DNA from 3 places in the Nostoc sp. JL23 genome. Region 2 is predicted to be linked to each of the others. Evidence: predicted binding sites of a transcription regulator. Region 2 holds the regulator's gene; each other region holds the start of a gene.
The links. The regulator HrcA, encoded in region 2, represses chaperone genes, less so after heat shock. The targets are predictions, from matches to a motif close to TTAGCACTCNNGANTCNNGAGTGCTAA.
Positions count from the first base shown of each region.

Region 1: groL (chaperonin GroEL) is a predicted target of HrcA. The motif match lies at 1,786-1,812, and genes of this name have one in related genera.
Region 3: groES (co-chaperone GroES) is a predicted target of HrcA. The motif match lies at 1,439-1,465, and genes of this name have one in related genera.

Region 1 is NZ_JABXKN010000143.1:178,468-182,758, forward strand. It holds gene groL (chaperonin GroEL) at 71-1,753, opposite strand; gene HWQ42_RS30950 (MraY family glycosyltransferase) at 1,912-2,994, shown strand; gene HWQ42_RS30955 (Rpn family recombination-promoting nuclease/putative transposase) at 3,057-3,839, opposite strand.
Region 2 is NZ_JABXKN010000148.1:29,001-33,291, reverse strand. It holds gene HWQ42_RS32195 (DUF2834 domain-containing protein) at 8-682, opposite strand; gene hrcA (heat-inducible transcriptional repressor HrcA) at 780-1,931, opposite strand; gene HWQ42_RS32185 (rhodanese-like domain-containing protein) at 2,400-2,732, opposite strand; gene HWQ42_RS32180 (DUF3352 domain-containing protein) at 2,891-4,291, shown strand, end outside.
Region 3 is NZ_JABXKN010000092.1:39,596-43,886, reverse strand. It holds gene HWQ42_RS18010 (response regulator transcription factor) at 1-373, opposite strand, end outside; gene HWQ42_RS18005 (hypothetical protein) at 980-1,174, opposite strand; gene groES (co-chaperone GroES) at 1,484-1,795, shown strand; gene groL (chaperonin GroEL) at 1,898-3,532, shown strand; gene HWQ42_RS17990 (DUF4351 domain-containing protein) at 3,616-4,291, shown strand, end outside.

The DNA of each region.
Region 1 (4,291 bases), on a different contig from region 2:
ATGCTACAAAAAAACAGTTTGCCTTGGCAAGACAAACTGTTTAAAAAATATTTATCTGGGTCAGCAGAAATTAGAACATACCCATGCCACCCATACCGCCCATGCCACCCATGCCGCCCATGCCACCCATACCGCCCATGCCACCCATATCAGGAGCAGGAGCAGCGGATTTCTTCTCTGGCTTTTCAACAACGATCGCTTCGGTGGTTAAGACCAAACCAGCAATGGAACCAGCGTTTTGCAAAGCTGAACGCACAACTTTGGCAGGGTCGATAATACCAGCAGCAATCAAGTCTTCAAATTCGCCAGTAGCAGCGTTGTAGCCAATGTTGAAGTCGCTATCCCGGACTTTCGAGACAATTACAGAACCTTCAGCACCGGCGTTGTCTGCTATTTGGCGCAAGGGGGCTTCTAGCGCTCGTTCGACAATATCAGCCCCAATTCTTTCTTCATCATTTTGTAAGGTCTTTTTAATCGCTTCTACCGCCTTAGCTAAGTGAATCAAGGTTGTCCCACCACCAGGAACAATACCTTCTTCTACAGCAGCTTTAGTAGCGTTCAGCGCGTCTTCAATCCGCAGTTTACGGTCTTTGAGTTCGGTTTCGGTTGCCGCACCCACTTTAATTACTGCCACACCACCAGCGAGCTTGGCGATGCGTTCTTGCAGTTTTTCTTGATCGTATTCAGAATCAGTTTCTTCCAACTGTCTGCGAATTTGACCAATCCGCTTTTGTACCTCTGGCTTGGTGACACTGCCAGCGACAATTGTGGTGCTTTCTTTGTCAATGGTGATTTTGCGGGCAGTTCCCAGCGCTTCTAGAGCAGCGGTATCCAAGCTTAAGCCGATTTCTTCCGAAATCAACTGTCCATCGGTGAGAATCGCAATATCTTCTAACAAAGCTTTGCGGCGATCGCCAAACCCAGGCGCTTTAATTGCAGCCACGGCCAGTACACCCCGCGCTTTGTTCACAACCAAAGTTGCCAAAGCATCACCTTCGACATCTTCAGCAATAATTAGCAACGGCTGACCAGAACGGGCAACTTTTTCCAAAATCGGCACTAAATCTTGGATGCTGCTGATTTTTTTATCTGTCACTAAGATCCGGGCGTTTTCAAATTCGACGATTTGCCGTTCGTTGTTGGTGACGAAGTAGGGAGAAATATAACCCCTGTCAATCTGCATCCCCTCGACTACTTCTAGTTCGGTGGTTAGAGATTTAGATTCTTCAACGGTAATTACACCATCTTTGGTGACTTTTTCCATTGCTTGAGCTAACATTTGGCCAACTTCTTCATCGTTACCAGCAGAAACAGTGGCAACTTGAGCGATCGCACTTCCTTCTACTGGCTTGGCTATTTTGGCAATTTCCAGTACCAATGCCTCAATAGTTTTGTCGATCCCGCGTCTCAAGCTAACAGGGTTACTACCTGCCGCGACGTTCTTCAAACCTTCTCGAATTAAGGCTTGTGCTAAAACTGTGGCGGTGGTTGTACCATCTCCAGCGACATCTTTAGTTTTTGAGGCCACTTCCTGGATGAGTCTTGCACCAGTATTTTCCAAAGGATCTTCTAATTCAATTTCCTTGGCAACAGTGATACCATCGTTGACAATTTGAGGTGCGCCAAATTTTTTCTCTAAAAGGACATTGCGACCTTTAGGCCCCAAGGTGATTTTTACAGCATCGGCAAGGGCGTTAACACCCCTTTCTAGAGCTCTCCGAGATTCCTCGTCAAATGCAATAATTTTCGCCATGTTTCATTTCTCCAGCGCTTCCATTAGACAATTTAGCACTCACAGCGCCAGAGTGCTAATCTCTCAAGCTACTCAAGTTACAAATGGAAATAAAAAAAATTGATTAATATACAGGTGATGCTCATATTAGATACTGGCAGTAATGCTTGAATTGGGAGATGAATCTAGACAACTCCCTTAAGTACCTTGGTATTGCCGACCCTAGCGGCACCGGCTGGTTGGCAGTAGTATTTACGTTCCTCTTGGCTTGGGTTGTAACTTGGCGTTTAATTCCGACAGTACGCAAATTCGCCTTGCGGGTAGGTTGGGCTGACCAACCCAATGCACGGCGACTCAACCGAGAACCTTTACCCAATGCAGGGGGGCTGGCTATCTACGCGGGCGTGATTGCCGCGCTGGTACTAGCTAGCCTTTTACGACCGATCGAACTCCAAAACGTATTGGCTCAGGTGCTCACTATTCTGTTGGGGGGTTCGATATTAGTCCTTGTCGGCTTTATTGACGATCAGTTTGGCTTACCGCCCTCAGTGCGATTGTGGGCGCAAATTGTCACGGCACTATTATTGGTAGCTAATGGCATCAGTGTCAAAGTCCTGTTTGGCACTCCCATCGACTCACTTCTGTCCATGTTGCTAACAGTACTATGGGTAGTAGGGATTACCAACGCCATCAACTTGATGGATGGTATGGATGGCTTGGCAGGAGGAATCAGCTTTATTACCGCCATGAGTTTGTTGGGCGTTGCAGCTCAATTTAACAATCGTGCCGCGGCAATCTTAGTACTTGCAGCTTTGGGAGGTGCTGCACTAGGATTTTTGCGCCATAATTTCCATCCGTCACGAATTATTATGGGTGATGCCGGAGCATACTTTTTCGGCTATGTCCTGGCAGCAACTAGTATTTTAGGCAAACTGCAACAAAACACAGTTTATGCGCTAATTCCTACGGTTTTATTTCTGTTGTTACCGGTGCTAGACACCACTCAAGTATTTGTGCGGCGGCTACTAGCAGGAAATAACCCTCTCAGTACTCCTGGCAAAGACCACCTGCACCACCGCTTACTTGCTTGGGGACTCTCCCAGCGCAATGCTGCGTTTACCCTTTGGTCAATTACCTTAGTTTTCAACTTGCTGGCGATGAGAATACAAGGTATGAGTTTGGCTGTGATGCTGACAACCGCCAGTAGCATTATCCTGCTTTTGGGCTTTACAGTCTGGCAAAGGATACGCCAACAGCCTTAGTTACTGGTAGGGTGAGCATTGCAATGCTAGCCCTACTATGGTTTATTCTGTCCACAAAAAATTCAAGTTTGAGTTAAATTGTCTTGCAGCCAAACAACTAAATCTCCTTCTGTGGAAAAATCTAACAGTGCTTCGGCTAGATTTTCAAGCTGTTCAATAGATAACTGACTGATGCGCTCTGACAATTGCGGACTCAAATTACCAATGCGTCGTCGCAACTGGCGCATGACTAACTCTAGAGTTGTTTCCTGCTTGAGTTCCTCATAAAGTCTAGTAGTTTTGATATCAAAATCACCGAGTCCAAACATTTTTATCAACTCCTGACGACTGATACGCGGTAGTTTGTAAACTACAATTGTTTCTATTAAATCTAGCACTTTTTGTTGAAGTGCTTTATCGCTCAATTCCGAACGTGTCTTTGTAATCAAATTTTTGACTAATATGGGAGTTTGTTTTTTATTTACAACTACTAATTTGAGAATACCAACTCCCAAGGAATATTCAGTTACTTCTCCAAGCTCGTTTAGATATAGCCTCGTTACCAATTGGCTTTCGAGTAAGACTCGATAAGGTTGGACTTGGGTTGGTTCAAGGCTGTGGCGAGGGAATATAACTACTGCTCGCCAATCTGTAGTTGGTGCGTAAAGTCGTAAATACAGAAATATTTCTGAAAATAAACGAGCGTAAAATTCGTTATCTTTTTGAAATTGAACCTCCACAAAATAAATCGGCTGACTACTAGTATCAGCAACAGGAAGAAAGACTCCATCAATGCGAAATGCTGTTTGCTTTAATTCTACTGAAGCGAAATTATATGCATTTGCTTCTGATGCTTGCAGATTAATTAATTAAAAAAAAGCACTGGGAAAAGTTTGAAATAAACGATAAAAAATGGAGTCTGTCTTCATATTAGGTTGTCGAATTTGATTTCAATTTCATAAGTTTGTAGTTGGTGGTTTAGTGCTAAACTAGCTGTTTGTCGGGTGAGTTAAGCTCGATCGCATCGCCTTCACCACGGGGTAATGTGATTACTTCGCTCCGTTATCACTGCGCTCGTAATGACAATTTAAGGGGTCTATAACGCCTGAAACCCTTGCAGATAGCACTTGTGTGTACACCGTAGCGATGCATTGGGGGAAATCAGAAATTTTGTTCCCTCCCCTTTATAAGGGGAGGGTTAGGGTGGGGTAAAACGCTGGTTAATCAGCTATTTCAGACTTGTGTGTACACCGTAGCCAATACATACGGGGAGGGTTAGGGTAGGGTAAAACCTTGGTTAATCAGCTATTTCAGACTT
Region 2 (4,291 bases):
TTATTCTTCAATTCGTTGCTGGCTGCTTGGATATGGACTCTATACCCACTTCTTGTAAAGGTGGACGCACAGATAAATAAATCAATGGACCGAATAGCGGTATCAAGGCTATTAACCAGAACAACTGCGGATTTTTCCAACCGCGACGCACCATATCATCCCCTAGCAATGTGGGAAATAATAGGGAGAGTAAGCAGAAATCTATGCTCATTACATTGATGAAGCGGTTAGTCTGCCACTCTTGCACAAAACTGCTCCAATCTCCTCCTGTTAAACCGTAGGCAACTAAAATAACTGTGGCTACCGTTAACACAAAACCAGTCACACGAGAGTCTAGTAGCTTGAGTAAGGTATTCTTTTGACCGAGAAACTGATTATTTGGTTCTCTAAAAGCTAAGTACGGCAACAAGGCAAAAGCACCAACTGCGAAAGAAGCAGTACAAAACAGCCAAGCAGGTATTTTTTGTCCTCTACCATCAATAAAGACTACTGCGCTGTAAATAAGAGGCCAGATGCCCATGAGGTTGAATAGTGCTATGACTAACGGGTTAACGCCTTGCCACTGGCCAATAGAAAGGTTTTTAATTAATTCGAATGTACCGAGTTGATCGGGAGGCGCGAGGAAAAAAGCATAAACCACAAATCCCAGCCACAGCAAGCTAAAGACAATTTTTCTAACCATGAAAGATTTTGATAGATAGTATTAATTATTGATTTTGCCGCTATAAATATCCGCTTACACCTGTAGTAGTTTATCCCTAAATATCATTTGATACGATTTAAGGATTGAAATAACTGAAAGCTTCTGAGAGGTAATCAGCAGCAGATGCTACTACTGCGATCGCACTTTCATAATCTAGGCGCGTTGGCCCTAAAACTCCCACACTTCCTACAGGTACTGAACCTCGGCGATAGTTAGAAGAAATCAAGGTGCAGGTACGTATCGGTTCTAATGGATTTTCTGCACCAATGCGAACTGTTACCTTTGGTTTTCCACCATCCTCTGGTTCTGGTTCTTCAAATATTAATCGCCACAGTTGGTCTTGTTCTTCTTCCAACAGGTGGATAATTGTTTGTACCTGCTGTAACTGAGAAAATTCTGGCTGGCGCAAAACTTCTGACACACCCCGAACCATAATTTGGGTTGCATTCGGTGCAAGAGTCCGACGAGTCAATTCGGCAACTGAGTTTTTCAAAAATTCCCCGTAGCGTTGGAACTCCTGATCTAGTTCGCTCCAGTTGAGGTAGGCTAATTCCAACAGACTTCGCCCCCGCAAGTGACTATTCAAAAAGTTAGAAACAATCTGCAACTCGCGATCGATGACTTCTGAATCTCGTTGGGTTTCTTCTGGTATTGGCGACAAATCCATCAATTTGGAATGCGTCTCATAACCATCAGTTACGACAATCAGCATGATCCGTCCGGCTTCAATTTGCACTAATTGCAGATGTCGCAATAATGCTGTGGTCGTTTGCGGCAAAGTGATCAAGCTAATACAACCACTTAAGGTTGCTAAAATCTGCGCGGCTCCTTGCAATAGGGTTTCTAAACTCCGATCTTCCCACTGGAGATGCTTTTGCAGTGCCAACTCTACTTCTCGCCCTAAACTTTCCGTACCACTTTGTGGAAGCAAGCTACGCGTAGCGTCTGTCTGCGACACGCTGCGCGAACGCAGAGAAGGTGTAATTAACTGGTCAACATAAATGCGATAGCCTGAATCTGAAGGTACACGTCCAGCAGAAGCGTGTGGTTGGTAGAGTAATCCAGACTTTTCTAAAACGCCCATCACATTGCGAATTGTCGCCGAGCTGACACCCAGATCGTACTCCTCAACCAAAGCCTTTGAACCAACTGGCTCTGCCGTAGCAATGTAGTGACGTACCGTTGCCCAAAGTATATGCTGTTGTCGATTTGTTAACTGAACTTCCATTATGGTATGTTTTGCTGAAGGCAAATTTTAATCAAACTCTCAAGAAATTTGTGGATTTAATCGAAAACAGAAAATATTAATAATTTATTAAGGTATCAAATTATATAACTATATTATGATAAGTATTTTTAAAGTTTATGTACAAAGCATTTTTTTAAGATTAGGGTTGAAATAGTAGCTCAATTTTTTTGCAAAAGCTGCTAGTTATAATGTACCCTTCCGATGCTTTTTTCTAACCGTACTTTTGCATAATTTTATGCTTACAACAGTATTATTAGATACGTATTCTCTTCAGAGGCTACTACCGAACTGTAATTTAGAGCAATCCAACATTTTTGTGCAGATGTACTTGATGCCCAAATTTTAAACTTTCCCGGCAAGCCTCTAAATTGATGTACTTCTATCTTTAGCATAGCAAAAGTCAGATGGAAGAGTAAGTTCCATCTGAATGATGTATCCGAGCAAAAGCTAATACTGGGGAATTGAAGGGTCTACTAATTGGGAATAGGCATCAATACCACCCGAAATATTTTGCACATTTGTAAAACCTTGAGCAATCAACCACTGGCACATTTGGGCAGAGCGGATGCCGTGGTGGCATAACACCAAGGTTTCGGCTTGGGGATTGAAGAGGGTAGGTACTTGATCTCCCCATTCGGTAAATTGACTTAAAGGTAGGTTGACAAAGCCCTCAATGCTAGCGATCGCCAATTCTTGTGGTTCACGCACATCTACTAGCTGAATACTTGCATCACTAGAAGAAAGACGTTGCGCCAGTTCTTCTACACTAATTTGGTTCATGGGTTGAGTAAAAGAATTCCCTATAAACAGTCCTAATCCTATTCATGGTGGCAGAAAATCTCTGCCTTTGCATGAGTATCCATTCTCAAGAGGGTTGATTAATTCTGCTAGGCTTTCTGCTTAAATGGCTGTAAACCGTCTTTTTTAATAGGTTTAATGTGAATAGGCAACGTTCATTTATCGGTTTTATCGCAGCTGGGGCGATCGCCCTGCTAGTAATTGCGATCGCAGGCTTTTACTGGTTTTTCGCTAAAAGTCCGGCTGGCCTCATTGCTTCTACCTCTGGGCCTGGTGCAGCCATATTCGTGTCGAAACTGTCCCCTGCAATGGTTTCATTATTGACCAATCCTGACCGTTTGCAGGCGTTGGAGCGCGAAGAGGAATTATCTAAACTCAAAACCAGTTTATTTGCCAAGAGTGGCATAGATTACAAACAAGACATTCAACCCTGGTTAGGGGACGAAATTACATTAGCGATCACCACCTTAGATATCGATCGCGATCCAGAAAACGGACAACAGCCAGGGTATTTGTTGGCACTAGCAACCAAGCAACCGGAGAAAAGCCGCGAGTTTGTCGAATTGTTGTTTTCTAAACGAGCGTTAGCCGGAGCAACCTTAGCTGTTGAACAATATAAAGGTGTAAAACTGATTTCTGACAATTCTCAACCAGAACAAGACTTGCTTGCTGGTGCTGTTGTCGGTGAAGGCTTCGTCTTATTTGCCAACAATCCGAAAGTACTACGAGATGCTATCAACAACGTCCAAGCGCCCGATCTGAATTTGACTAGCTCTCCCGAATACCAAAAAGCCATCAGAGAACAAATCAAAGGAGGTTTAGCTGTAGCATTCTTGAATCTTCCCATCGTGGCAAAATGGCAAGGCTTAGAGTTACCAGAAAAACTTTATAACAGTCAAATCATATCCTTGGTGTTGAATCCCAAAGGATTGCTGGCAGAAACCACCTTTTTGACTTCATCGGAAATTGTCCCTCCATCAGCACCGTTATCTAAACCTGTGGAAGCATTGCAGTATGTTCCAGCATCCGCAGGTTTAGCAATTTCCGGCTCAAATTTGAGTAATTTGGGTGATAGTGATTTAGCCAAACTCTGGAAACAAGCAACAGCTACCATATATGGTTCTGGGGAAGATGTGGTTTCTCGTTTAGCAAAACCTTTGGCGGATGTTCAAAAACGCTGGGGTATAAACTTACCAGAGGATGTTTTTAGCTGGGTACAAGGAGAATATGCCATAGCATTGTTACCTGCGAAAGAGCAAACAACCCCTCATTGGATTTTTGTAGTAGAAAAATCCGAGAGTGTGGAAAAAGGTATTGCTCGATTAGATGCGATCGCCTCATCAAATGGACTCAGTATTAATCCCCTAACTCTGTCCAAGCAAAGATTTTTTGCTTGGACAGAGTTAACTAAGGCTACAAAAAAAAGTGATGTTAAAGAGGGAACATCCTTCAGTATTGAAACAAAAGTGTTGGGATTACATACAAACTTAGGAAATTACGAAATTTTCACCTCTGACTTAGAAACGATGGATGAAATCCTC
Region 3 (4,291 bases), on a different contig from region 2:
CAAAGGGCTTGACCATATAAACATCAGCACCTTTGTTTAGACCTTTAACTCGGTCTGCACTTTGTCCCTTAGCTGAAAGGAAAAGAACCGGAATCCAGCTGGTGCGTTCGTTTTGCCGGACTTGTTCCACAAAAGTATATCCGTCCATTTCCGGCATCATCACATCGCAGATGATCATGTCTGGAACATCTTGCTCTAAAATTTCCAGAGCTTCACGTCCATTCTCAGCGGTGATGACTTCATATCCCCGGAATTCTAAGTAATCCTTCACCAGCAAGATGAGGTTAGGGTCATCATCAATCAATAGAAGTCGTTTGTGATCTTTCATGCTGGGCTCTTTCATAGCAGTGGCACTTGTCGCGCTTCGGTCCATCAAAGTCTTGAATATTTATCCTCTATGGTGGGTTATTCGAGATGTTGTCCTTTTTCCTACTTAACTTGCCTTTGCTGTCTCGAAGTCTCAAAAATGCCGAGCACTTTCAATAGACTAGTAGCTCGATAGCAAAAGTCCAGCAAGGATACGTATAGCAGTAGTATCTATAATGCGCTATTATATATCGCTTTGAAAGGGGCGGGGTAAAAAACACTGATTAAATAATAATCTTTCGGACTCACAAGTAAGTATTGGCTTAAAGATGACCCTACCTCAAAACCAACCCGCACTTTCTTAAAGCTTACTGCTATACCATATCTTTTGGTTGTTAAGCCTCTATGAGGTGTTCACAAGAAACTAGGGAAGTTTCTGGCAAAAGATGGATTGAAAACGCATATTTTCCTACCACCTTATTGCCTATTCAGTGTTCTCGGATAATCCGCAGGGTAACTTCCGGGTTTGCTTGGCGATACCAGACACCATCAGGGTAAACCACCATTATGGGTCTAGAAGAAGAAACACGCAAGCAATTGGCTTTAGTTTTATAGACGCAAATAGAATGACTTTAGTGCGACTCATTGAGTTTTAAATCTTTAAGTCGCTTTTTTAAGTAATCCCAGAATTCCAGACTAGCTCGTTTTGAGCAGCAATTGTCTGGTCAGCGCAAATAAAAATGTGTCGCTGAATTTTTGCAAGTCCTAAACTTTCTACACAATTACTCAGGATCTTATGTTCCAGGGACTTAGTGGTTTTGGGAATTTGATGGCTGGACTGGATCGCTGTCACTGTATTGTTACTCATCGAGCGGCTCCCTGATTACAGTTCTATAACAATTTGCAAGCTTTGCAAATAAAGTTGACTGGGTTGACTGGGGAGTGGGAATGGGGAATAGGGAAGAATTTTCATAACTCTTAATTCTCCACTCCCTACTCTCTTCGTAACTTACAGAACAAAACCCGCAAGGTATAAACAATTAAGCATTTATACTTAAGTACATCTATGACCTTCTAGTTCGGGAACCCGTACTCAAGGCATTCTTGCCATTGGACGCCACTTTTCGGTAAATTAGCACTCAGGAGTTGAGAGTGCTAAACTCTGGAGAAAATAATTATGGCTGCTTTATCTCTAAGCGTTTCTACAGTTAAACCTTTAGGCGATCGCGTTTTCGTAAAAGTGAGCGCCTCTGAGGAAAAGACCGCTGGTGGTCTGTATTTGCCCGATACCGCCAAGGAAAAGCCCCAAGTAGGGGAAGTAGTGGCCCTTGGTCCTGGCAAGCGTAATGACGATGGAAACCGTCAGGAATTGGAAATTAAAGTCGGCGATAAGGTGCTGTACTCTAAGTACGCTGGTACTGACATCAAGCTCGGTACTGAAGAATATGTACTGCTTTCTGAAAAAGATATTTTAGCAGTTGTTATCTAGTGGTCATTAGTCATTGGTCATTAGTCATTAGCCAATGACAAAGGACAAATGACAAATGACGAAGAACAAAAGACAAATGACAAAGGACAACTAAGAATAATTATGGCAAAGCGCATTATCTACAACGAAAACGCCCGTCGCGCCTTGGAACGAGGCATTGACATCCTGGCTGAGGCTGTAGCTGTTACCCTTGGTCCCAAAGGTCGTAACGTAGTCCTAGAAAAGAAATTTGGCGCACCGCAAATTGTTAATGACGGTGTAACGATCGCCAAAGAAATCGAATTAGAAGACCACATTGAAAACACTGGCGTAGCTCTGATTCGTCAAGCTGCTTCTAAGACCAATGATGCTGCGGGCGATGGCACAACCACTGCTACCGTTTTAGCTCATGCGATCGTCAAAGAAGGCTTGCGGAACGTTGCAGCTGGTGCTAACGCAATTTCGCTGAAGCGTGGTATTGATAAAGCTACTGCCTTTTTGGTAGACAAAATCAAAGAACACGCCCGTCCAGTGGAAGATTCCAAAGCCATTGCCCAAGTTGGTGCAATCTCAGCTGGTAATGACGAAGAAGTCGGTCAGATGATTGCCCAAGCAATGGACAAGGTGGGCAAGGAAGGCGTAATTTCCCTAGAAGAAGGGAAATCTATGTTCACCGAGTTGGAAATCACTGAAGGGATGCGCTTTGACAAAGGCTACATCTCTCCTTATTTCGCTACTGACCCTGAGCGGATGGAAGCGGTTTTTGATGAGCCTTTCATCCTGCTGACCGATAAGAAAATCGCTTTGGTACAAGACCTCGTACCAGTGTTAGAGCAAGTAGCTCGTGCTGGTCGTCCTTTGGTGATTATCGCCGAAGATATTGAAAAAGAAGCTTTGGCAACCTTGGTAGTAAACCGTTTGCGCGGTGTACTGAACGTGGCTGCTGTTAAGGCTCCTGGCTTTGGCGATCGCCGCAAAGCACTACTAGAAGACATCGCTGTTTTAACTGGTGGTCAACTAATTACCGAAGATGCAGGTCTGAAGCTAGATAACACCAAGCTGGATAGCCTGGGTAAAGCTCGCCGGATCACCATTACCAAGGACAGCACCACAATTGTTGCCGAAGGTAACGAAGCTGCTGTTAAAGCTCGTGTAGAACAGATTCGTCGTCAAATCGATGAAACCGAATCTTCTTACGACAAAGAGAAATTACAAGAGCGTCTTGCTAAACTCTCTGGTGGTGTTGCTGTAGTGAAAGTTGGTGCAGCAACCGAAACCGAAATGAAAGACAAGAAGTTGCGCCTAGAAGACGCTATCAACGCTACCAAAGCTGCTGTGGAAGAAGGTATCGTTCCTGGTGGTGGTACAACTCTGGCTCACCTTGCTCCTGAATTGGAAGTTTGGGCAAAGAGCAATCTTAAAGATGAAGAGTTGATTGGTGCGTTGATTGTCGTTCGTGCCTTACCTGCACCTCTGAAGCGGATTGCTGAAAACGCCGGTCAGAATGGTGCTGTAATCGCTGAACGCGTCAAAGAGAAAGAATTCAACGTTGGCTACAACGCTGCGACAAACGAATTCGTCGATTTGTTAGAGGCTGGTATTGTTGACCCTGCAAAAGTGACTCGTTCTGCTCTGCAAAACGCTGCTTCTATCGCTGGCATGGTGTTGACAACCGAATGTATTATAGTTGACAAGCCTGAGCCTAAGGATGGCGCCCCTGCTGGCGCTGGTGCTGGTGGCGGCGACTTCGATTACTAATACTTGGTAGTTACATAAGTTGAAAAATAGCTGCTTCCCTTGTGGAGGCGGCTGTTTTTTTGTGTCAAAAGAAGAGGAAGAGGGTGAGTTACGACAACGCTTGTAAATATTTAGCTGAACAGTACCCAGCCGACTTTGTGCGTTGGTTACTTGGGGTAGAGGTGCAACAAATTGAAGTCTTAAAAACGGAACTCACGCTTGAACCAATTCGCGCGGATTCTGTGACATTTTTGCAAGCAGCTAACCAAATTTTGCACATTGAATTTCAAACTTTGGCGAAATCTAATCCGGCGCTTAATTTCCGAATGCTCGATTATTCTGTGAGACTGAAGCGCCAATATCGTTGTCCTGTAATGCAAGTGCTAATCTTTTTGCAGGAAACTACTAATGAAATGGCTTTTACCGAAGAATATCGGGACAATACGACGATTCACCAATATCAGGTTGTTCGTCTCTGGGAGCAAGATTCAACACTATTTTTGGCTAATCCGGCGCTGTTACCTTTAGCAAGTTTGACGCGAACTGACTCGCCACAAACTTTACTGGCACAAGTGGCTGAACAAGTCGCTACAATTCCAGATAGAGAGGAGCGGCAAAATATTGCGGGTTGTGTAGAAATTCTGGCGGGTTTGCGGTTTGAAAAGGATTTGGTTCGGCAATTTTTGCGGGAGGATATTATGAAAGAATCTGTAATTTATCAAGATATTGTTCAAAAGGAAGCGTTTAAATTGATTAGTCGTCTACTTAAGCGGCGTTTTG